Regions from separate parts of the Pseudomonas sp. GW821-FHT09C09 genome, predicted to be linked through region 3. Evidence: riboswitches for the same ligand, from Rfam matches in the RefSeq annotation. Region 3 holds a riboswitch; each other region holds the start of a gene.
The links. Region 3 has a riboswitch for cobalamin ahead of cobW (cobalamin biosynthesis protein CobW). Riboswitches for the same ligand answer to the same signal wherever they lie in the genome.
Positions count from the first base shown of each region.

Region 1: another riboswitch for cobalamin. It lies ahead of AC07NR_RS05630 (TonB-dependent receptor plug domain-containing protein); the one in region 3 lies ahead of cobW (cobalamin biosynthesis protein CobW).
Region 2: another riboswitch for cobalamin. It lies ahead of cobO (cob(I)yrinic acid a,c-diamide adenosyltransferase); the one in region 3 lies ahead of cobW (cobalamin biosynthesis protein CobW).

Region 1 covers NZ_JBWKPF010000002.1:114,694-122,488, forward strand. The annotation lists gene AC07NR_RS05605 (alpha/beta hydrolase family protein) at 1-342, opposite strand, end outside; gene AC07NR_RS05610 (hypothetical protein) at 514-1,269, opposite strand; gene AC07NR_RS05615 (protein NO VEIN domain-containing protein) at 1,473-2,405, opposite strand; gene AC07NR_RS05620 (ABC transporter substrate-binding protein) at 2,462-3,415, opposite strand; gene AC07NR_RS05625 ((2Fe-2S) ferredoxin domain-containing protein) at 3,412-3,771, opposite strand; gene AC07NR_RS05630 (TonB-dependent receptor plug domain-containing protein) at 3,771-5,708, opposite strand; cobalamin riboswitch at 5,801-6,006, opposite strand; gene AC07NR_RS05635 (LysR family transcriptional regulator) at 6,041-6,949, opposite strand; gene AC07NR_RS05640 (DoxX family protein) at 7,118-7,555, shown strand; gene AC07NR_RS05645 (pirin family protein) at 7,640-7,795, shown strand, end outside.
Region 2 covers NZ_JBWKPF010000001.1:23,504-31,298, forward strand. The annotation lists gene AC07NR_RS00130 (cobyric acid synthase) at 1-683, opposite strand, end outside; gene cobD (threonine-phosphate decarboxylase CobD) at 680-1,690, opposite strand; gene cbiB (adenosylcobinamide-phosphate synthase CbiB) at 1,683-2,591, opposite strand; gene bluB (5,6-dimethylbenzimidazole synthase) at 2,588-3,238, opposite strand; gene AC07NR_RS00150 (cobyrinic acid a,c-diamide synthase CobB) at 3,235-4,530, opposite strand; gene cobO (cob(I)yrinic acid a,c-diamide adenosyltransferase) at 4,527-5,138, opposite strand; cobalamin riboswitch at 5,220-5,445, opposite strand; gene AC07NR_RS00160 (hypothetical protein) at 5,612-6,196, shown strand; gene AC07NR_RS00165 (PQQ-dependent sugar dehydrogenase) at 6,263-7,576, shown strand; gene AC07NR_RS00170 (C40 family peptidase) at 7,645-7,795, opposite strand, start outside.
Region 3 covers NZ_JBWKPF010000002.1:732,856-740,650, reverse strand. The annotation lists gene AC07NR_RS08345 (acyltransferase family protein) at 1-89, shown strand, start outside; gene nfuA (Fe-S biogenesis protein NfuA) at 180-764, shown strand; gene cobM (precorrin-4 C(11)-methyltransferase) at 909-1,655, opposite strand; gene AC07NR_RS08330 (cobalamin biosynthesis protein) at 1,747-2,160, opposite strand; gene AC07NR_RS08325 (CbtA family protein) at 2,157-2,858, opposite strand; gene AC07NR_RS08320 (CbtB domain-containing protein) at 2,870-3,067, opposite strand; cobalamin riboswitch at 3,190-3,409, opposite strand; cobalamin riboswitch at 4,174-4,383, shown strand; gene cobW (cobalamin biosynthesis protein CobW) at 4,483-5,556, shown strand; gene cobN (cobaltochelatase subunit CobN) at 5,560-7,795, shown strand, end outside.

The DNA.
Region 1 (7,795 bases), 620 kb from region 3:
ATGGTTGACCGCCGCCACGATGTATCCCTGACGGGCCAAGGCTGTGGCCAGCCATGCCTGGTTGCTCCAATTACCACGGTAACCATGGGAGAGCACCAGCAACGGATGCTCACCGGCAGTCGGTGGCGCATCGCGCACGGCGGACGTCCCGACAAACACGATATCGTCGGCAATCAATTGCGGGGTAGCAGTGGTCCTGGCGGGATACCAGACGACCATTTCCAGCGGACGGTCGTTTTGCGCGTCCGGTAGTGTAGAAGTCCGGAACCCGATGGGTGTTTCGTCAGCGTTTGTGTTGGCTGAAAGGCAGATCAGAAGCAGGAGGCCGAAAGCTTTTTTCATTGTTTTTTTCTTCCTTGATCAAATCGGGCAAACGGGACGTTTGCCCAGACGTTCTACCAGTCTGACGAGATCGCTGTCCGGATTCTGGACAAGAAATTGCGGTCGTACAGGTCGTTTTCGTATCGTCGCGACTAGATTCAACTTGATCCGGTATCTGAACGCATTGAGCTCTCAACGTGGCACAGGTGCCCATTCAATTCCATCACGTCTACTCTTGGGTGGCAGTCCGTTTTCGAAGTTTGAAATCTTGATCACACGGTAATGGCCACCCCATTTTATTTGGCTGGCCGGAGAGCGGCAAAGCACGATATCCCGGTCAAAGCCTTTCTCGATATCGTCACTGTTAGGTTTTCGGGTAATGCTGATCCATTGGTTGGCCCCTTTTTTAAGCCGGCGACCTGATACATACAAATGCAGACCCAGCGGGAAGAAAATAAAGAATATTAAGACAGGTAATGCATAGGCGAATTTCGCAGTAGTACTTACAAACCCACCCTCAGCTGTGATCCCGGTATTGCCGAGAATCATGGCAGCGATCATTCCGATGGCCATCAAGGTAGTAGCGAGGCATACCGTTTGCATATCTGCATTTTTTCTTATCAAGGCCTGGCGTACTCGTTTAAGCAGTACGGGGTCCGAAATCAATTCCCAATCCTTTTCCTTCCACTGGGGGATCAGTCGGTATCCGTCCTCAGTCAGGAGTTTTCTTACTTTATAGCTGTTCCAGAGCCAAAGCGCGAAAGCCAGTAGCTCATAAAAAATAAAGGCGATAAGTGCGTAATTGGCCAAACCTTGAATAGAAAAGAAACCTTGGGACGAGGGGCTGGTGTCCAGCGCAATCACTGCTGCAGCACATCCCGTAAACGCATTGCTTGCGATTAAGGCCGCCGCGTCAGAAAGGCGCGCCAATGTAGTTTTGTGGTCCATGATTTCAGTAATACCATCGATCAGTAATTCCCATGACCTGTTGTTAGAGCATGAGAGCGGATAGGGCGGTTATGCGTGGCTGGGCCCAATGATGGGGCCGCCCACATGATTAAGTTTGATTCGAGATACCTCTGTGTTAACAGAGGTATCACCGACTGACCTGTAGAGGCGTCAATGAAAAACCGTGCAGATCAAGCAGGAGATTATGTCTCACGGTGTTTGGCGACCCCCTCCCATGCAAAGGGTACGAGGTCAAAAACAGTCGTGACTTCTGCAAAATTCATAAGTCGGCCTTGAGGGCGATCCAGCGCATCGGTCACCATATACAGGCGCCACTTTGGATTACTCAGGTACTTCTGCTCATTTCGCGTCATGTAAAAATGCATGACCTGAGTGCTGGTCCCTTTGACCTCCAAGTGAAGTTCTTCGCCCGTCTTTCGGTCGACTAACAATAGATCGTAGCCACAGTTATCTTTCTGACGATCAGTCACCCGATATTCATTATCGAACTCCCGGATCGCTTTATCGATCGCTGCCTTTTCAACGCGTTTTCTGTGTTCGGCATCAGGAAACTTGAAAGTGGGTGCCTTGGTTTCGGCAATGACTGGCGCAAGCCCGACAATCGTTTCTGCAAGCTCTGCAAAGTCTTGTCGCCAAGCATCATTCAAGCCGTTGCCTTGCACATAAATGATTGGCGAGCGCTTGAAATGGTCACCGGAAACCACATTCTGACGTAATTGTAGAGGAATGAGTGTGGCTTGGTCTGCACTGAAGCAGTAACTGTAGGGATGACCCTGGATGTCCATTTCAAAGTCGCCGACCTCATACTCTGGTCGGTCGCGATAAGCGTATTCGAACACCGCATTTTCATACCACCCAACTACGGTAAGAGGGCCGGTTCCATTTCGTGCGGCGACAAATATCAGAAGCCAGCCGCTTGCCTGTCTTGGACTGGGAGCACTCTGCTTTTTCCCCATTGGGGGGATGTATCCGTAGTACCTGCCGTCCTCGGATTTTCTGAAATTGAATCTCTCATGCGCTTCGTTGTACTCGCCGATGTGAGCATGCCGGCCCACCACTTCGTCACCCTCATAAAAGGTAGCCCAACCGGTTTTAACGAATGCGATTCTGTCCATGAGTGACGATGTCCGTTTGGATGAAACGACGAGGCTACGATTCTTGAATTATCAGGTCAATGTTGAATTGCCATCATGTGATTGGAAGAGGAGGTCAAAGTGGACATGGCCCTGAACCGTTTCGCCAACTCCAGCGCCACCCGACCACTTCCCACCGTCGGCAACAGATGCGTAAACGGAAAATCGATCATCCGGTTCTCACGCACGGCTCGCAGGGTCGACAGCACTGGATCCTGCATCAGCAACTGGCGCTTGCGACTGGCTGGCGACCAGTGTGCGTCGGCCAGCAGGATCACGTCCGGGTCCGTGGCGAGCAGGGTTTCACGGCTGACGGTCACCCGGTATTGGTTGATGCCGGCGAACAGGTTTTGCGCCCCGGCGGCGGCCAGCAGAGTGGTGACAAAACCACGCCGGCCTTCGCTGTCGAGACCGTTGACCTCGCTGTCGAGGTAGAACACTGACAGTGGCCTGCCCGGACGGGTTAAAGCCTTGGCCTTTTCCAGATCGGCATCCATCGCATCGCTCAGTTCCCGAGCGCGCTGCTGTCGGTGCAGCAGGGCACCAAGGGTCAAGAGGTCGTTGCGAATGTGTTCAAAGTAATCCCGCGAGTGCCCGTTGCAGGCCGACTCCAGCAGATACGAAGCCACGCCGTTGTGCCCCAGTCCGCTGCGTGACGTCACGCCGTTGCCAAAGGCCGAGGCGAACCCGCCGACCACCAGATCCGGTTTCTGCGCGTACAGCACCTCGCTCGACGGATAACGGTGCGAGATCACTGGCACGCCGAAGTACTCGGTCTGAGGCGCGCCGGTATCATCCAGATAGGCCACACCCGCCAGCGCCGAGCCTGCGCCCAACGCCAGCACCAGATCGGCCGCATGCTGATTGAGCGCAACAATCCGCGATGGTGGCGAGGCCGGAAGGTGCCAGGTCTCGCCACAATTGCGGTAATCATCTGCCAGAACCGGAGAAGCGCAAAACAGGGCAGCGGCCAGAAAACGCAGCCTTCTCACGAGCGCTCCTTGATCAGCAGATCCTCGACCACTTCACCGCCCACCAGATGCACTTCGACCAGTCGCTGTGCATCGGCGTGACTACGCACGCCGTACCAGCAGGTTTCCGGGTACACCGTCAGCACCGGGCCGAGATTGCACGGGAACTGACAATGCGTGCGGGTCAGCAAAACGCCGCCCGGGGTTTCGATGCGATCATGGGCCAGCAAGTGCCGGCGCAAGGTTTTCCATAGCTGCAAGGCGCCGCGCTGGGTGCAGCGCGGGCCGGTGCAGAGGAACACGTGGCGCGCATGCTCGGGAACGTGCGACCAGTCCGGGTGCGAATCGACGCCGTCGATGGTTTTGATGTCAGCCATCAGAAACGGTACGTGTAGCGCACTTCGGAGGTGAACGGCCGTCCGAGGTTGTCGATGTTGTTCGAGCGGCTGGTGACGTAGTCGCGGTCGAACAGGTTCTCCACCAGCAGGCTCAACCGGTGTTGGTGGGCACCGTCGAGATAGCGATAAGCGTCGGCATCCACCACCGAATAATGGCCGTACTCGACCTGTTTCGAGCTGATCACATCGCGGATATAGCGGATCGCACCGCCGGCGCCCCACATCCGGTCAACCGACTCGTAACCGATGCGCGAACGGGCGAAGAAGCTCGGCACATCATTGATCGTCACTCCCGCGCGGGACTCGGTCAGATTGCGGGTCATGTCCGCTTGCAGGCTCCATTGATGATTGAGCGCCAGTTTCGCGTCCGCCTCGAAACCGCGCATCTGGATCCGCCCCTGGCCGTTGACCCACTGGATGTCATCGAGGGTAATCAGGTCATCGATCTTGCGTTTGAACAGGGTGACGCTGGCACTGAACTCGCGGTCGATCAACAAGCCTTTGTAATCGAGACCGAGTTCGGCGTTGCGGCTTTTCTCCGGTTTCAGGTTACGGTTGCCCAGTTCATCACCCGGTTCGTTGACGAACAGTTGCTCGGCGTTCGGCAGTTTGTAGGCCGTGCCGTACTGGCCACGAACAGACCAGTTTTCATTGAGGTCGTACAGCGAAGTGAGCATGCCGACCGTGGCGCTGTCGCCGCCGCTCATGGCTTCGTGGCGGATACCGATGCTCGGATGCCAGTCGGGCAGGGCATCGATCTTCGGACGCAACTGGGTGTAGAACGCGTGGGCTTCGGCCTTGTCGTTGTCGATGATCAATACATCGTCCTGACCCTTGAACCATTGATTATCCGTGCCGAACACCAGCACATGGCCGCCGGGCAACTCGGCCTTGCCTTCGGCCTGCACGCCCCAGTCGGTGAAGCCCCAGTAGTCGTTGTGGTTGATGGTCCGGGTGCCGCCATCGGCGGTGTTGTTGATGCGCGTGTAACGGGTGTCCCAGTCGTTGATGTGGCCTTTGACGAAGTAGCTCAAGCGTTCATTGACGTTCTGTTCGAAGGTCGCCGTGGCGATCTGCTGGATGCGGTCGTTGGTAGTCTTGTGGTTGTCCACCGGGCGAGCGAAGTCGAGGTTGGCGTCGGCGTATTGGTAGAACAGTTCCAGGCGCGTGTCATCGCCGAAGGACTGAATCGCCTTGGCGCCGAAGGTCGTGACTTCGTAGGCGCGGTTCTTTTCGCTGCTGTTTCTGATGTCGCGATTGCGAAACGGCTGATAGCCGTCCGAAACGTTATGGCTGACGTAGGCCAGCAGGCCCAGGTCGCCGAAACCGTTGGTGAAGATGTTCTCGACCCGCGCATCCTCGGTGGTGCCGCCGAAGGTATCCACGCCCATGTTCACTTCGCCGGAGGCTTGGCGGCTCTGCGGGCTGCGGGTGACGATGTTGATCACGCCGGACACGGCCTGGGTGCCGAACAGCAGACTTTGCCCGCCCTTGAGCACTTCGATACGTTCGATGGCGTTGGCCGGCAGGGTGTCCAGGTACAGACCGCCGTACAGGCGATTGTTCAGGCGCACGCCGTCGAGCAGGATCAGCGTGTCATCGTTGCGTCCGCCCAGCAGGGAATAGGTGCCGTAGTCGAACGGGCCGTTTTTCGGCGCGACGTACAGGCCGGGAATGAACATCTGCATCACGCGGCTGACATCGGCGCTGGGGCCAGCACGTTCAATTTGCTCGCGGGTGACGATCTCGACCTTGCTGCCGAACTGCGCCATGTCGGCCACGGTGGTGGACTCCACGGACGGCGCGGAAACGATTTGCTGAGTGAGTTCGAGCGGCACGTCATCGGCCAGCAACAGCGGGCTGAACAGGCAGCCGAACAACAGGGATGGAGCCTTGGTGTTGAAAGGTTTGATCATCGTCTTCTCGAAAGGATCTTCGCAGAAGAGCATGCAGGAGAAGGCGTCGCGCACAAGCCGACACCGGCCCATGCCCGCCCACCGCAGGAGTTTGCCAAACAGCATTTCAGGCCGGTCTCCGGGCTCGCGCATCTGGACGCTTTCACCTTCCCATGGCCGTCTGGCCACAGTGGTATGTCGAAAGCATCACGCGCCTACCGTTGCGGGGGCAGCACCGGACTGGTTCGAAACGAACGCACCGGTTTCCCGTTTCACCCCATGCACGGCGGCATGGGACACCTGAAACAGGGCGGCATCTGAACATTCGGACGGGCGCTCGTCAACTTGCCGGATCAAGCCACTTGCGTGTTCTGTTGAACGAAGCGCTCGATCAACCACCGCGCTGCCGGGCCCGGTGGCACATCGGTGCGGTAGATGGCGTCGAAGGTGTATTGCCCGCTGGCGTACTCCGACAAATCCAGTTGTACCAGTCGGCCGCTGTCCAGATCCTCCTGAATCATTGGCCTCGGCATGTTGCCCCAGCCGATGCCCTCACGCAGCAACATGTGTTTGGCGCCCAGGTCCGCCAGGCGCCAGGTGCGGTTGCTCAGCACAGCAAACTCCTTGTCTTTGGTCAGTTGCGAGCGGTCGGACAGCACCAGTTGCGTGTGCTCGCGCCCGGCACCGGGAACATTGCCTTCGGCGGTCGCCAAAGGATGATTCGGCGCGGCCACCGGAATCAGCTCGACGCTGCCGATGCCGATTCTTTCGATGCCGTTGATGCCGTCGTTCATCGGCCCGCTGACGCCCACCACCGCGCCGCGATTGATCACCCGTTCAGTCACGGCGCCGAGCGCTTCCATGTGCAGATGCAGGGCAACGGTGGGGAATTTCTCGCGAAAGGATTTCAGTGCATCGACCACACGCTCGGCCGGCAACATCACGTCGAGCACCACATGCACTTCGGCCTCAAGCCCCTGCAGCAGGCCTTTGACCTTGGCGCGCAAGCCATGCACGCCGTTGGCGATGGTCCGGGCTTCGGCCAGTACGGTACGGCCGGCATCGGTGAGTTGCGGCTTGCGGGTGGTTTCACGATCGAACAGGGTGACGCCCAGTTGCATCTCAAGGTTGGCAATCGAGTAGCTGATCACCGAGGTCGCCCGATGAAGTTTGCGCGCGGCGGCGGCGAAGCTGCCGACTTCGACGACGGTGAGAAAGACCCGCAGTTGATCGAGTGTCGGTGTGCCTGGGTCGGAGATCATTTCGGTGTCCTTGAGTCGCCATGAGGCGTTTACTGGATGTTCAGCTTACCTATTTTATCGAACGTAACGATCTAAATTAGACGGCTATTCAGATGAGCTGCCGAGGCGCAACATTTCTTCATCCGGACGGTTCAAGTCGAACCGGACCCCATTGAAGGAAATTCTCCCATGGCTACTTCTGCAAACATCGCCCAAGCAACTTCTGTACAGAACGCTTCCGACACCAAACAAGCCTCGGCTGCCTTGATCGGCCGCGTCTTGCTCAGCGTTATTTTCATCCTCTCCGGTTTCTCCAAACTGGCCGCGCCGGCCATGATGATCGGCTACATCGGCTCGGTGGGGCTGCCGCTGCCGCAAGTGGCGCTGGCACTGGCGATCATCGTCGAAATCGGTGGTGGCCTGGCGTTGATCGCCGGCTACCGTACTCGCACCGTCGCCGCTGTGCTGGCCACATTCAGCGTGTTTACCGCACTGGCCTTCCACAATGCGCTGGCTGACCAGAACCAGTTCATCCACTTCTTCAAAAACATCGCCATGGCCGGCGGCCTGCTGCAAGTCGTGGCCTTCGGTGCCGGTCGCTTCAGCCTCGACGCCCGTCGCCGCTGAAAGCCGGGCGCCGCGAGGGACTGGTTCCCTCGCGGCGCTTTGCCGTTTGTTGGCCGTTCCCCGCATCAGAATCGAGTAATCATCATGACCGTTCAGCAACACCTCTCCGGCTACACCCGCGAACCTGTCACTCACCGCACTCTGCGCTACCGCACCAGCGGCAGCGGACACGGCTCGATCGTGCGACTGATGAGCCCTTCGGATCTGGGCCAGTTGATCAAGCCCTTCGTATTCCTCGAC
Region 2 (7,795 bases), on a different contig from region 3:
TCCATGACGTACGGCAACACGCCCAACACGGGTTTGCCGGTGCGCTGCTCCAGCCAGTCGAGACCCGGTTGCAGCAAGGCGATATCACCGCGAAAACGGTTGATGATGAAGCCTTTGACCCTTGCCTGTTCGCTCGGTGATAGCAGTTCCAGCGTGCCCACCAGATGAGCAAACACGCCGCCTCGATTGATGTCCGCAATCAACAGCACCGGACAGTCCACCGCTTCGGCGAAACCCATGTTGGCGATGTCACCGGCGCGCAGATTGATTTCCGCCGGCGAACCCGCGCCCTCGACCATTACCAGCGGATACGCGGCGCTCAAGCGCTCGTGAGAGGCGAGCACGGCCTGCATGGCGATGGCTTTGTAGTCGTGATAGGCAACGGCGTTCATGCTGGTGACCGCACGGCCATGAATGATGACCTGGGCACCGGTGTCGCTGTTGGGCTTGAGCAGCACCGGGTTCATGTCGGTGTGCGGTTCAAGATGCGAGGCCTGCGCCTGCACCGCTTGCGCCCGGCCGATTTCGCCGCCGTCGGCAGTCACCGCGCTGTTGAGCGCCATGTTCTGCGGTTTGAACGGCACCACGGCGACACCCTGACGGGTCGCCCAGCGGCACAGCGCCGTCACCAGCGTACTTTTGCCGGCATCGGAGGTGGTGCCTTGCACCATTAACGTAGTCATGCGGGTTTCTTGTCCATAGAGCGGTCCACGGCGAACGCTTGCAGGGCCTGCTCAAGACGCGCCTCGTCGGCGGCATTGGCCGGCAGACCAAAACGCAGGCTGCTGTTGTGCGCAAAGAGACGCAGGAGGATGCCGCGACGGGCCATGAATTCGTGAAGTGCGTGAGCATGCTCGGTGATCAGCCACTGGAACAGCGCGCAACCACCCTGAGGCTTGAAGCCATGGCGTTCGAGCAACGCAGCCAGACGTTCGCTGGCTTCGTCGCTGCGGATCCGCTGACGAGTGTGGCCTTCGGTGTCTTGCAGGCAGGCTTGTCCCAATACTCGGGTCGGCCCGCTGACAGCCCAGGGCCCCACCTGCTCGGCCAGTAAACGGAGCAACTTGCGCTCGGCCAGCACGAACCCGAGTCGAACACCGGCCAGACCGAAAAACTTGCCGAACGAACGCAACACGATCAGTCCGACCTGATGGGTATGCGGCGCCAGGCTCAATTGCGGGGTGTTGTCCATGAACGCTTCATCGACCACCAGCCAGCCGCCGCGCTGGGCCAGTCGCGCGTGCCAGTCGAGCAATTTCGCCGGAGTAAGGCTCAGGCCAGTGGGATTGTTCGGATTGACCACCACCAGCACGTCGAGGCTGTCGAGGAAGAAATCGACTTCCTGCTCCAGCACTTCGCGGACGATGTAACCGCTGCGCCGCCAGGCCTCGGCATGCTCGGCATAACACGGCGACAGCACACCGACCTTGCCGGCCCGGCGCAGGCGCGGCAGCAACTGAATGGCCATCTGCGAACCGGCCACCGGCAGCACCTGCGCGGCACCGTAGTAGTCGCAGGCCGCCTGTTCCAAGCCGTCATCGGTTTCCGGCAGACGCGCCCAGGCCCGCAGCGGGATCTCCGGGACCGGAAACGGCCACGGCGCCAGCCCCGTGGACAGGTCGAGCCAGTCTTCTTCGGCGATGCCATACTCCAGCGCCGCCCTGCGCAGCCGGCCACCGTGCTCAAGCATAGAATTCAGCCCCCACGCAGAGAATCAGCAGCCATAACCATACCCCGCGTTGGACCAATTGCCAGCCGCGATCGATGGAATCGGCATCCGCCGGCGCACCCTCGCCCAGTTGCGGACGCTCGTGCAGCTCGCCGTGATAGATCGCCGGCCCGCCCAGCTCGACGCCCAGCGCGCCCGCGCCGGCAGCCATTACCGGCCCCGCGTTCGGGCTGTCCCATTTCGGCGCCTGGGTGCGCCAGCATTTCAGCGCGAGTCGGGTCTTGCCCAGCAGCGCGTAGGTCAACGCCACCAGACGTGCAGGAATGTAGTTGAGGACGTCGTCGATTTTCGCCGCCGCCCAGCCGAAACGCTCGAAGCGTTCGTTGCGATAACCCCACATCGCGTCGAGCGTATTGCTCAGGCGATAGAGCACCACGCCCGGCGCACCGGCCACGACAAACCAGAAGATCGCGGCGAACACTGCATCGCTGCCGTTCTCCAGCACCGATTCGGTGGCGGCGCGGGCGACGGCGGTGCTGTCCAGTTCACTGGTCTGGCGGCTGACCAGATACCCCACGCGTTTGCGCGCCTCCTCCAGATCATCGCTGCGCAGGGCCTTGGCCACCGGCTCGACGTGCTCGCCGAGACTGCGCATGCCGAGGGCGCAATACAGCGCGACGATCTCGACGATCCAGCCCACATAAGGCGCCCAGGACAATGCCGTGGCAAGCAGGGTCAGTGGCAGCACCGCGATCACCCACGCGGTGACACCATGGCTGCGCCAGCCGCGCCCGCCGGTGTTGAATCGTTGCTCGATGCGCGCGGCAAAATTGCCGAACGCCACCAGCGGATGCCAGCGTTTCGGTTCACCCAGCAGCGCGTCCAGCGCAACCGCGGCGACACTCAGCAACGCCACACTCATTGACTCACTCCCCAGAAATTTTCATACAGCAGCTCATTGAGCGGACGCGCCTGCGCCCACCCTTCGAGTACCAGCATCGGCGCCGGATAGAATTCCTTGACCGGCCCCAGACAAAGAACCGCCAGCGGCTTGGCCCCGGCCGGCAGTTGCAGCAGATCGGCCAGCGCCTGCGGTTCGAACAGCGACACCCAGCCCATGCCCAGACCTTCGGCGCGCGCCGCCAGCCACAGGTTCTGGATCGCGCAGGACAATGAGGCCATGTCCATTTCCGGCAGCGTGCGGCGGCCGAAAATGTGCCGCTCGCGATCGTCCATCAAGGCTGCAACCAGCACTTCCGCGCAGTCATTGATGCCTTCGACCTTGAGCTTCATGAACTCGTCGCTGCGTTCGCCGAGGGCTTCGGCGGTGCGTACGCGCTCTTCTTCCACAAGATTCTGGATCTGTCCGCGCAAGGTGCGGTCGCTGATGCGGATGAAGCGCCACGGCTGCATCAGGCCGACGCTCGGTGCCTGATGGGCGGCTTCAAGCAATCGGCGCAGCAATTCAGGGTCGACCGTGCCGCCACTGAAGTGGCGCATGTCGCGGCGTTCGGCGATGGCGCGGTAGACCGCTGCGCGCTCGGTTTCAGTGAAGGCGTTGTCGGTCATGGCACCAACAGTGCGGCAATCGCCGACGGGTTCGACGGAAAATAAAAGTGCACGTACGAGGCAGTCATCCGCCCTTCCCGATACACCGCTTCTGCACCGCGCCCGCCATTGGGGCTGTGGCCTCGGGCAATCGGCGTCAGTTCGGTGGTGGTCAGGGAGTGGTGATAGGTGTGGCCACGCAGCAAGCCTTCCGGCAATTCGACGGATTGCAGGGCCAGGGCTGCCAGACGCTTCTGCATCACCGCATCACCTTTGAGCAACCCGACCAGTTCGGCGCGGGTGCCTTCGACATCGGTCAGCGAATCCAGCAGATAGAGCATGCCGCCACATTCGGCGAGCAGCGGTTTACCGGCGGCGTGATGCGCGCGGATCGCTTTGAGCATGTCGGCATTCTGCGACAAGGCAACGTGGTGCAATTCCGGATAGCCGCCGGGCAGGTACAAGCTGTCGGCTTCGGGCAATTGCGTATCGCGGATCGGCGAGAAGAAACTCAATTCCGCACCCATCGCCCTTAGAAGGTCGAGACTGGCGCCGTAGGTGAAGGCGAAGGCTTCGTCACGGGCGACGGCAATCCGCACGCCTTCGAGCAGTCTTTCGGTCTTCACGACTTCAGGTGCAGCGAACTCCACGGCCGGTGGCAGCGCTACCTCGCAAGTGCCGGCCAGCGCTTCGGCGGCGGCGTCGAGACGTACATCGAGATCATTGAGTTCACTGGCCTGCACCAGGCCGAGATGGCGGCTTGGCAGTTCGATCCCGGTTTCCCGGGACAACGCGCCGTACCAGCGCAAACCTTCGGTGAGACTGCCTTCGAGTAATTGCGCGTGACGCACCGTGCCGACGCGGTTGGCCAGCACGCCGGCGAACGGCAAGTCCGGCTGATAACGCGCCAGGCCCAGCGCCAAGGCACCGAAAGTCTGGGCCATGGCCGTGCCGTCGATCACGCCGAGTACCGGCACGCCGAAATGCCGCGCCAGATCGGCGCTCGACGGCGTGCCATCAAACAGGCCCATCACGCCTTCGATCAGGATCAGATCGGCTTCGGCAGCGGCTTCCCACAACAGACGACGGCTTTCCTGCTCGCCAACCATCCACATGTCCAGTTGGTAGACCGGCGCACCGCTGGCGCGCTCAAGGATCATCGGGTCGAGAAAGTCCGGGCCGCACTTGAACACGCGGACCTTGCGGCCCTGATTGCGGTGCAAACGGGCCAGCGCGGCGGTGACGGTGGTCTTGCCCTGGCCGGAGGCCGGCGCGGCGATCAGTACCGCCGGGCAGTGACGTGGTTGATTCAAAGTTCGACGCCTTTCTGCGCTTTGATACCGGCCTGGAAGGCGTGCTTGATCATGCCCATTTCGGTGACGGTGTCGCCCATCTCGATCATTTCCGGCTTGGCAGCGCGACCAGTGACGATCACATGCTGCATCGGCGGACGGGCCTGCAGATCGCTGAGCACCTGATCCAGATCGAGGTAACCGTGCTTGAGGGCGATGTTCAGCTCATCGAGCACCACCAGACCGATCGACGGATCACGCAGCAGCTCGCGGGAGACTTCCCATGCAGCCTCGGCGGCGGCGATGTCGCGCTGGCGGTCCTGGGTTTCCCAAGTGAAGCCTTCACCCATCACATGAAAACGCACCTGCTCCGGGAAACGGCGGAAAAACAATTCTTCGCCGGTGCTGTTACGGCCCTTGATGAACTGCACCACGCCGCACTGCATGCCATGGCCCATGGCGCGGGCGAGCATGCCGAACGCCGAGCTGCTTTTGCCTTTGCCGTTGCCGGTCAGCACCAGCACCAGGCCGCATTCGTCGGGCGAATTGGCGATGCGCTCGTCGATCACGGCTTTTTTGCGCTGCATGCGCGCCAGGTGGCGCTCGTCGCGTTCGGGGGAATCAGTCATGGGGGAGCTCTCCGTTGAGGCTGGATAACGGCGGGCAGGCACAAGAATAGACGGCAACAAGCCTGGCATCGCCCACCGTGATGCCGCTGGATGGATCAGGCCGGTCTCCGGGCTCATGAGCGGCGTTCGCCTGGCTGCGCGCCTTCCCGCTTTGCAGCAGTGGCATTAGGCGCAGCTTTTACTCATTTACCGTTGCGGGGGCAGCGCCGGGATCGTGATGGTTCTTCGCTTGAAGACAATCCTCACCGGCTTCCCTGTTTCACTCTGTCGACAGCGGTCACAGAGCACCTGAAACAAGCCGCGAAGGTTAGAGGGTTGGGGGTGGAGCGTCAAATGAAGAGGGGGTCGTGCGGCAAATAACTGCCGCCGATCAATTATCTGACGCCAATCTTGTGCCACACTGTCAGCAGTGATATCAAAGAGCCATGCTTTTTGACTGCAGAGAGCACATCACAATAACAAGGGAGAGCACCATGCAAGGCATGATCATCAGCAATCCGCGGCTGGAATTCCTGCGCCCGGTGCTGGAACGATGGTTTGACTGTATCGACCGCTACAACGCCGTGCGCGGCGACAACGACACACCCTACTGGCACGACGAAAAAGCCAACCTCGGCCTGCTGTCCGCCGCCGCATGGATGGCCGAACTGGTGACCCTGCGCGACACCGCCACGCGCAAACAGAACGAGGAAGGCGAGCGCAATGCCCGGGCCGACCTGTTCCTGGCCGGCGCCGAAGATCGCGCCTACATCCAGGCAACCCAGCGCTGGCCGCGCGTCACCAGCCTGAATCTGACTCAGGCCCTGGCCGATATCACCAGCGATGCCAAGCGCATCAGCTACGCCAGCGATCTCAAACTCGGCTGCCTGTTCGTCGCCCCACAGAAAGCCCAGCACAGCGCCAGCCCGGAAGAACTGCAGGACATGGTCGACGACCTGCAAAAGGAACACACCTGCGCCGTCGCCTGGTACTTCCCGTACGCCTATCGCAAATTGCGCAGCGAGGCCGGCAACTATCACCCCGGCATTGCCGTGCTGTTCAAGGAGGCACGCGGCTGAGGGGTTGAACCATCGGGCTGGTGTGCTTCTCTATGATTAGGAATGCATTCATAGGGAAGATCAGTAATGCGCAAGCCCCACCTCGTTTTCGTCATCGCACTCGCCGGAGGGCTCACCGCCTGTGGTGAATCCTCCAGCCTGCAAGTCTCGGACGGCACCGGCCCGTCCCCCAAGCTGCCCGAACCGAACAAGACCCTGATCCCGACGGTGAACATCGCCCCGGCGATCGGCTGGCCGGCCGGCGCGAAACCGACGCCAGCGGCAGGCACTCAGGTGGCGGCGTTTGCCGAGAATCTCGATCACCCGCGCTGGCTCTACGTGCTGCCCAACGGCGATGTGCTGGTGGCGGAAACCAATGCCCCGGCAAAACCGGACGACGGCAAAGGCATACGCGGCTGGGTGATGAAAAAAGTCATGGGCCGCGCCGGTGCCGGCGTACCGAGCCCGAACCGCATCACCCTGCTGCGTGATGCCGATCACGACGGCGTGGCCGAGACGCGCACGGTGTTTCTGCAGAACCTGAATTCGCCGTTCGGCATGACCCTGGTCGGCAACGATCTTTACGTCGCCGACACCGACCGCCTGCTGCGCTTTCACTACGAACCCGGCACGACCGAGATCAAGAGCCAACCGATCAAGGTCGTGGACCTGCCGGGCGGCCCGCTCAACCATCACTGGACCAAGAACGTCATTGCCAGCAAGGATGGCAGCAAGCTGTACGTCACCGTCGGTTCGAACAGCAACGTCGGCGAAAACGGCCTGGATCAGGAAGAAGGTCGCGCGGCGATCTGGGAGGTGGATCGAGCGACCGGCAATCACCGGATCTTCGCTTCGGGCATCCGCAACCCCAACGGCCTGGCCTGGGAGCCGAAAAGCGGCGCGCTGTGGACAGCGGTAAACGAGCGGGACGAGATCGGCAGCGATCTGGTGCCGGACTACATCACCTCGGTCAAGGATGGCGGTTTCTATGGCTGGCCGTTCAGCTATTACGGCCAGCACGTCGATGTCCGCGTCGAGCCACAAAACCTGGACCTGGTGGCCAAGGCCATCGCTCCGGATTACGCCGTCGGCCCGCACACTGCCTCACTGGGCCTGACCTTCGCCGAGGGCAACACGCTGCCGGCGCAATTCAAGGAAGGCGCCTTCATCGGCCAGCACGGCTCGTGGAACCGCAAGCCGCACAGTGGCTACAAGGTGATCTTCGTGCCGTTTGCCGCCGGCAAGCCGAGCGGAACGCCGGTGGATGTGCTGACCGGTTTCCTCGACAAGGACGAAAACGCTTTGGGTCGCCCGGTTGGCGTGGTGATTGATCAGCAAGGCGGATTGCTGGTAGCCGATGACGTGGGGAACAAGGTGTGGCGGGTGTCGGCGGCCAAATAGCCCAAGCCCTGAAACAAAAAAACCGTGGGAGCCAATGTGCTCCCACGGTTTTTTATTGATTCGCAGCTTTACGGGTTGTGCGCCAGGTGCTCCGGCTGCAGAACGCGCTTGGCACTCAGATAGGCTTTCTGCCAATACGCTTTCGAAAGGCTGTCCAGCTTCACCGTACCGCCGGTGGCCGGGGCGTGAACGAAGCGCCCTTCCCCGACGTAGATCCCC
Region 3 (7,795 bases):
GTATCGGTTCGTGGCTGAGCTACGAATGGATAGAAAAGCGCAGCTATCAGTGGCTTAAAGCGCGGATTGACGGCGAACTTGGCGCTTAGCCGATTTGCGAACTATTCCTACGTAAATACTGGGACTTTGTGCCGCGCGCCGATTGGCGTAAACTCCGCCCAAGCCTGCGAGGAGTTTCCATGACCGCTATTACCATTACCGACGCCGCCCATGATTACCTGGCCGATCTGCTGTCCAAGCAGAACACCCCGGGCATCGGCATCCGCGTCTTCATCACCCAGCCTGGCACCCAGTACGCCGAAACCTGCATTGCCTACTGCAAGCCGGGCGAAGAGAAACCTGAAGATACCGCGCTGGGGCTGAAAAGCTTCACTGCCTATATCGACTCGTTCAGCGAAGCGTTCCTCGACGATGCTGTCGTCGACTACGCCACCGACCGCATGGGCGGTCAGCTGACCATCAAGGCGCCTAACGCCAAAGTACCGATGGTCAACGCCGACAGCCCGATCAACGAGCGCATCAACTATTACCTGCAAACCGAAATCAACCCGGGGCTGGCCAGCCACGGTGGTCAGGTCAGCCTGATCGATGTGGTTGAAGACGGCATTGCCGTGCTGCAGTTCGGCGGCGGTTGCCAGGGCTGCGGCCAGGCGGACGTGACCCTGAAGGAAGGTATCGAGCGCACCTTGCTCGAGCGTATTCCGGAGCTCAAGGGCGTTCGCGACGTGACCGACCACACGCAGAAAGAAAACGCCTACTACTAAGGCGTTCGCTGCAACCATAAAAAAACGGCGCCCCGTGAGCGCCGTTTTTTTATGCGTGAGATTCAATGACGCCTTCGCGGGCAAGCCCGCTCCCACATCGGATCGCATTCCCAGTGTGGGAGCGAGCTTGCTCGCGAAGCGGCTTCAGGGCCGATACAAATGTGCATGCCCCGCGCGATACAGCGACGACTCACTGAAATGATCGCTGCCCAATACCCGCCCGACCAGAATCAGCGCCGTACGCCGAAAGCCTTTGGCCGCCACCTTCTCGGCAATATCCTCCAGTGTCCCGACGACCCAGTCCTGATCCGGCCACGTCGCCCGGTGGATCACTGCAATCGGGCAATCCGCGCCGTAATGCGGCAACAGCTCGGCGAGAATCTTCTGCAGGTGATTGACCCCCAGATGAATCGCCATGGTCGCCCCGTGCTGCGCCAGGTTGCCCAGTTCTTCCCCGACAGGCATCGCAGTCTTGTCCGCATAACGGGTCAGGATCACGCTTTGCGAGATGTCCGGCAACGTGAGTTCGGCGCCCAATAACGCCGCGCAGGCAGCGGTTGCAGTTACGCCGGGGATGATTTCGAACGGGATCTGCATCTCGCGCAGATAACGAATCTGCTCGCCGATGGCGCCATACAGGCCCGGATCGCCCGAATGCACCCGCGCTACATCCTGGCCCTTGGCGTGGGAGGTCTTGATCAGGTCGATGATCTGTTCCAGATGAAGTTCGGCGCTGTTGACCACGGTTTCTGCCGAATGACCTTCCAGTACCGCCGCCGGCACCAGCGAACCTGCATAAATGATCACCGGGCAGCTGCGGATCAGTCGCTGGCCTTTGACAGTGATCAATTCCGGGTCGCCGGGGCCGGCGCCGATGAAGTAAACGGTCATCGTTGGATCCTGTGAAAGTAGGGCGGATCGAGGCTTCAAGAGCACTTCAGATGAACAATGCTCATGATCGAAAGCGGGGATTATCGGGAATTTACGCCGCGCCGGCCAATGCCAGAGTTGCCTGGGCGTACTTTTGCCGGGAAATCAGCAGTTTTGCCGGGGCCTGGATCAGTTGTTCGGCGAGCGCCAAAGCAGCGCTTTCCGCCACGCCATAGCAGCCGGTGCGTTCGAAAGCGATTTGTGAATGGTGACTCAGTCGTTGCTGATAACTGGCCAGTTCTTCGCTGCTGAAGTACAGCAACGGCAGCGCCAGTTGTGCCGCCAGTTCCTGCAGGCCGGGTTCGTCGCGTTTCAGGTCGATGCTCGCCAAAGCCTTGACAGCTTCGAGTTCGATGCGATGGGCTTGCAAGGCCTGGTCGAGCAAGGCGCGCAGCGTACTGGCCGGGCAGCCGCGCTGGCAGCCCAGGCCGACCACGAAGGTCGGCGCTGCGCTGTCATCGGTCATGCGTGGTATTGACCATCGCTTTTGCGACGGAACAACCAGGCGCTGATCAGGCCCAGGGCCAGCCAGAACGCCACGTTGGTCAGCTGCGAAGCGATTTTGAACTGGGCTTCCAGCGCTTCCGGGGCGAGCATCGAGTGCACTACCGGCTGCGGCGCGCCGATCACGTGCGGCACAGCGAGGATCGCCACGCCGAGGATCTTCAACAGCCAGTTGCCGCCAAATGCTATCAGCGCCAGGCCGACAGCGGTCGAAGCAGCAGTGCCGATCCACCACATCTGGCGCGAAGCCAGGTCAGCGGCGGCGGTGCCTGGCAGCTCAGGTGGCAGGCCCAGTGTTGGAGCGAGTACGAACGTCGCGTAACCCGCCAGACCCCAGAGCAGGCCTTGCGAGGTTTTGGTCGGCGCACGCAGGGTGTACAGGCCCGCCAGCATCAGGGCGAAACCTACGGCAACCACCAGATTGCCGCCCGTGGTGGAGACCACGCGCTGCCAGCCGTTTTCCGGTTCCCAGGCTTCGGCATCGTGGGTGTGGGCGGCGGTGCCGGCGGCGTGTTCGTGGACTTCTGCCACCGGCTCGGCCTTCTCGTAGGTTTCAGCCTGGAGAATCAGCGGCGAAACCCAGAAGCTTTGCAGCAAGGTCAGCAGCAGGGCGGCCAGAAGGCCGGTGAAACCTGCGGTCTGCGCGATACGCTTGATCATGTCGTCAGGTCTCAATGGCACGGAAACGCGGCGCTGTGGCGGGTATCGTGCGCGGCGTTGTGCACCGCTTCGATGTGCGAGAAACCGGCGAAGTAGACCAGGCTGGCACCCAGGATCGACGCGAAGATCGCAGCGGTCAGGCGTTGGCTCAGGGTAGTGGTGCTGGAGATTTTGTCCGTGTTGCTGCCGGTGCTGCTGATGATCGACATGGCGCTTCCCTCTGGAGTGTCAGCGGGTGAATGGAGCGCATGAAAGCCCCTGCGAGTCGGGCACGCAGAGGTTCGAACAGCGCCCGCCCACCGCGGGTTTGTTATGTTCAGTGACGCAAAGTGCGCACTGTGTGTTGCGGGCCGGTCTCCGGGCTCACGAGGGGTTGGCGTCAGGCCGACCTGCAAGCGTCACCTTCCCATGCCGTGGGCACAGTGGATCTGACGCTCTCTCGCTTACCGTTGCGGGGGCAGCACCGGACTGACATGGCTTTAGAGTAAAGCACATGATTCACCGGTTTCCCGTTTCACCCTGTGAAGGGCACCCGTAACAAGTTGTGTAGGAGACCATGGGCTGGGGTTTTTAGTCAATTGAATGGGGTGAGGTGTGTTTGGATAGGGGGGGCATATCCGTTGCTTCGGGAGCTGCCGCTGGCGGTTTCGCTCTTACAGCGAGTCACTTTTGGCAAACGCCCGGAATGCCGGCCCAGCCAAAAGTAACCAAAAGGTCTTGGCCCCGGCGTACGGCACTTCGCTTAGGCTCAGTGTTCCCTCGCTACGGTGTCCATCAGGGGGCATCGCCTACGGTTTGCTTCGCTGCACCTCCTCTCGATGTATGCGGCTTCGCCGCACGGCGCTGCGCGCCTACCCCCTGATGGACACCTCCGTTCGGCCTGCCGAAGGGGCAAAAAATCAAAAGCCACATCAAAGGCCAGATCAAAAGCCAGATCAAAAGCCCTCCACGCACCACACACCACGATGAGCGTTAGCTCGAGTAAAGCTTTTGATCGCAGGGCCCGTCGGCAGGCTGAGTGGAGGGATTGATCCGGGGGGGAGCGCAGCGACCGTTTGGCGAAGCCAAACACATCGAGAGGAGGTGCAGCGAAGCAAACCGTAGGCGATGCCCCCGGATCGATCCCGGAGCGAAGGAACCCGAGCCACAGCGAGGGCCGTACGTCAGGGCGCAGACCTTTTGGTTACTTTTGGCTGGGCCGGCATTCCGGGCGTTTGCCAAAAGTGACCCGCCGTAAGGGCGGAACCCTAAGTGGCCATAACCGCAGCAACGGATATGCCCCCAATCCAAACATTGACCGGTCAACACACGATGCGTAGCCTTGCGCTTTCGAGGTTCTTCGGCCCACGCCGAAGCTAAGAAGGGAACGCGGTCCAAGCCGCGGCTGCCCCCGCAACTGTGAACGGTGCTGTTCGCTGCCACGCCACTGCCAACTCAATCCAGAGCCAGCGGGAAGGCGCAGCGAATACCGGGCCAAGGCCCGAACACCGTCAGCCAGGAGACCTGCCTCGTCACAGATTCTCACTTTCAACCGGGCGGGGTGATCCGGTGGCGAACTCTCCAGGCACGCACCCGCGTTGCCGGTCTCGTCCCGTATGCCCGCCACCTTGCCAAAGGGCATCCGATGAAAACACTGGCCAAACTCCCCGTCACCATCGTCACCGGTTTCCTCGGCTCGGGCAAAACCACCTTGCTGCGGCACATGCTCGACAACGCTCAGGGCCGCCGCATCGCGGTGATCGTCAACGAGTTTGGCGAGCTGGGCATCGACGGTGAAATCCTCAAGCAGTGCACCATCGGCTGCACCGAAGAAGAAGCCACCGGTCGTGTCTACGAACTGGCCAACGGCTGCCTGTGCTGCACGGTTCAGGAAGAATTCTTTCCGGTGATGCGCGAACTGGTGGCCCGTCGTGGCGACCTCGACCACATCCTGATCGAAACCTCGGGCCTGGCCCTGCCAAAACCACTGGTGCAAGCCTTCCAGTGGCCGGAAATCCGCAGCGCCTGCACGGTGGACGCCGTGATCACCGTGGTCGACAGCCCGGCCGTGGCCGCCGGCACTTTCGCCGCGTTCCCGGATCAGGTCGACGCCCAGCGTAAACTCGATCCGAACCTGGACCACGAATCGCCGCTGCACGAACTGTTCGCCGACCAACTGGCCAGCGCCGACCTGGTGATTCTCAACAAGGCCGACCAGACCAGCCCTGAAGACCTCGCTCGCGTGCGTCTTGAAGTCGCCGAAGAACTGCCGCCAGCGGTAAAAATCATCGAGGCCAGCAACGGTCGCCTGCCACTGGACGTGCTGATCGGCCTCGGCGCGGGTTCCGAAGAGCACATCGACAGCCGCCACAGCCATCACGATCACCACCACGGTGAAGGCGATGACGATCACGACGACCACGATCACGACGCCTTCGATTCGATCTCCATCGAGCTTCCGCAAGCCGACGAAAGCTTGCTGCTCGACGCGCTGACGCAACTGGTGGTTCAGCACGGCATTCTGCGGGTCAAAGGTTTCGCGGCGATCCCGAACAAGCCGATGCGTCTGCTGATTCAGGGTGTGGGCACGCGTTTCGACAAGCACTTCGACCGTCAATGGGGCGCCGATGAGGCACGTGTGACGCGTCTGGTATTGATCGGCCAGGAACTGGACGCGGCCAGGCTCGAAGCGCAACTGCGCGCCGCGCTCAGCGTTTAAGCCATGCACCTGCTCAGGACCCAGCCCGGCGGTTTCGTGTCGGATGACAACATTGCCGACCTTGGACAAACCCCCGCCGAGCTGGTGATCCTGTGCAGCGGCGACTCCAGCCTCGCACTGCTCGCCGAAGCGGCGCAGCAACTGCCCGACGATTACCCGAGCGTGCGGCTGGCCAACCCGATGCAGGTGCAGAACCATGCGTCGGTCGACCTGTACGTTGATGAAGTGTTGCGCCACGCCAAGGTCATTCTGATCTCGCTGCACGGCGGCATCGCTTATTGGCGTTATGGCGTCGAGCGACTGGTCGAATTGTCCGAGCTTGGCGTGCAGGTGATTCTGGTGCCGGGCGATGATCGGCCCGACCCGGAGCTCAGCGACTTGAGCACCGTAGGCGCCGAGGATCGCGACCGGCTCTGGCAGTTTCTGCGTCAGGGCGGCATGGGCAATGCGCTGGATTTCTTCCGCTGTCTGGCCAACCGCTGGCTGGCGCGGGATTACGTGTGGGGCGAGCCGCAAACCCTGCCGCGCACGGCGATTTACCACCCGAACAAAAACACCGCCGCACTGAGCGACTGGCAAGCCGATTGGCTGCCCGGTCAACCGGTGGCGGCGGTGTTGTTTTATCGCTCGCATTTGCAAGCGGCCAACACGGCGTTTATCGACGTGTTCTGTCAACGGTTGCAGGCTGCCGGACTCAATCCGCTGCCGATCGCCGTGGCCAGTCTGAAAGAGCCCGGTTGCCTGTCGGTGGTCGAGAATTGGCTCGACGCGGTCGAAGCGTCGGTGATTCTGAACACCACCGGTTTTGCTCAATCCAGCCCGGAAGCGCCGCATCTGCGGCCATTCCGTCGCAACATTCCGGTGATCCAGGCGATCTGCGCCCAGGACAACGAGCCCGGCTGGCGCGACAGCGAGCAGGGGCTTGGCCCTCGTGATCTGGCGATGCACATCGCACTGCCGGAGCTGGACGGCCGGATCATCAGTCGGCCGATCAGCTTCAAGGATCTGGCCTGGCGCAGCGAGCGCAGTCAGTCCGATGTGGTGTGTTATCGGGCGCAGCCGGAGCGCATGGATTTTGTGGCCGAACTGGCGCGACGCTGGGTCGATCTGGCGCGGGTACCGAACGCTGAAAAACGTATCGCGCTGATTCTCGCCAACTACCCGACCCGGGACGGGCGCATCGGCAACGGCGTCGGCCTCGACACGCCGGCCGCCGCGCTGAATATCCTGCGGGCGTTGCAGGCCGAAGGTTATCCGCTGCCGGCCGAACTGCCGGACAGCGGCACCGAACTGATCCGGCAACTGCTCGGCGGCGTCAGCAACGACCTCGATACCCTCGATCAGCGTCCGTGCCAGCAAAGCCTGGCAATGGATGATTACCTAACGATGTTCAATGCACTGCCCGACGCCAATCGCACGGCGGTGCTGCAGCGTTGGGGTTCGCCGCACAACGACCCGATGTGCCGTGACGGGCGAATGATGATCGCCGGCCTGCGGTTTGGCCTGATCTTCGTCGGTATTCAACCGGCGCGGGGGTATCAGGTCGATCCGAGCGCGGTGTATCACGACCCGGATCTGGTGCCGCCGCACGCGTACCTCGCGTTCTATTTCTGGCTGCGTCAGACCTACGGCGCCCATGGCGTGATCCACGTCGGCAAGCACGGCAACCTCGAATGGCTGCCGGGCAAAGGCGTGGGCCTGTCGGAGAACTGCTGGCCGGACGCGTTGCTCGGGCCGCTGCCGAATATCTATCCATTCATCGTCAACGACCCGGGCGAGGGCGCCCAAGCCAAGCGTCGCACTCAGGCGGTGATCATCGACCACCTGATGCCGCCGCTGACCCGCGCCGAAACCTACGGTCCATTGCGCAATCTCGAACTGCTCGCCGACGAGTATTACGAAGCGCAATTGCTCGATCCGCGCCGCGCCCGTGAATTGCAGCGCGACATTCTGCAACTGGTGCGTGACACGCAGATCGATCGCGAACTGCAACTGGATGCCACCCTCGACAGCGATGCCGACGCGGCGATCTGGCTGCCGCGTCTGGACACTTATCTGTGTGATCTGAAGGAATCGCAGATTCGCGATGGCCTGCACATCTTCGGTGAGTCTCCGACCGGACGGCTGCGCATCGACACCTTGCTGGCGCTGCTGCGGATTCCCCGTGGCGATGGTAAAGGGGCGCAGTCGAGTCTGTTGCGGGCGTTGGCCAAGGCGTTTCAGTTGGGGTTCGATCCGC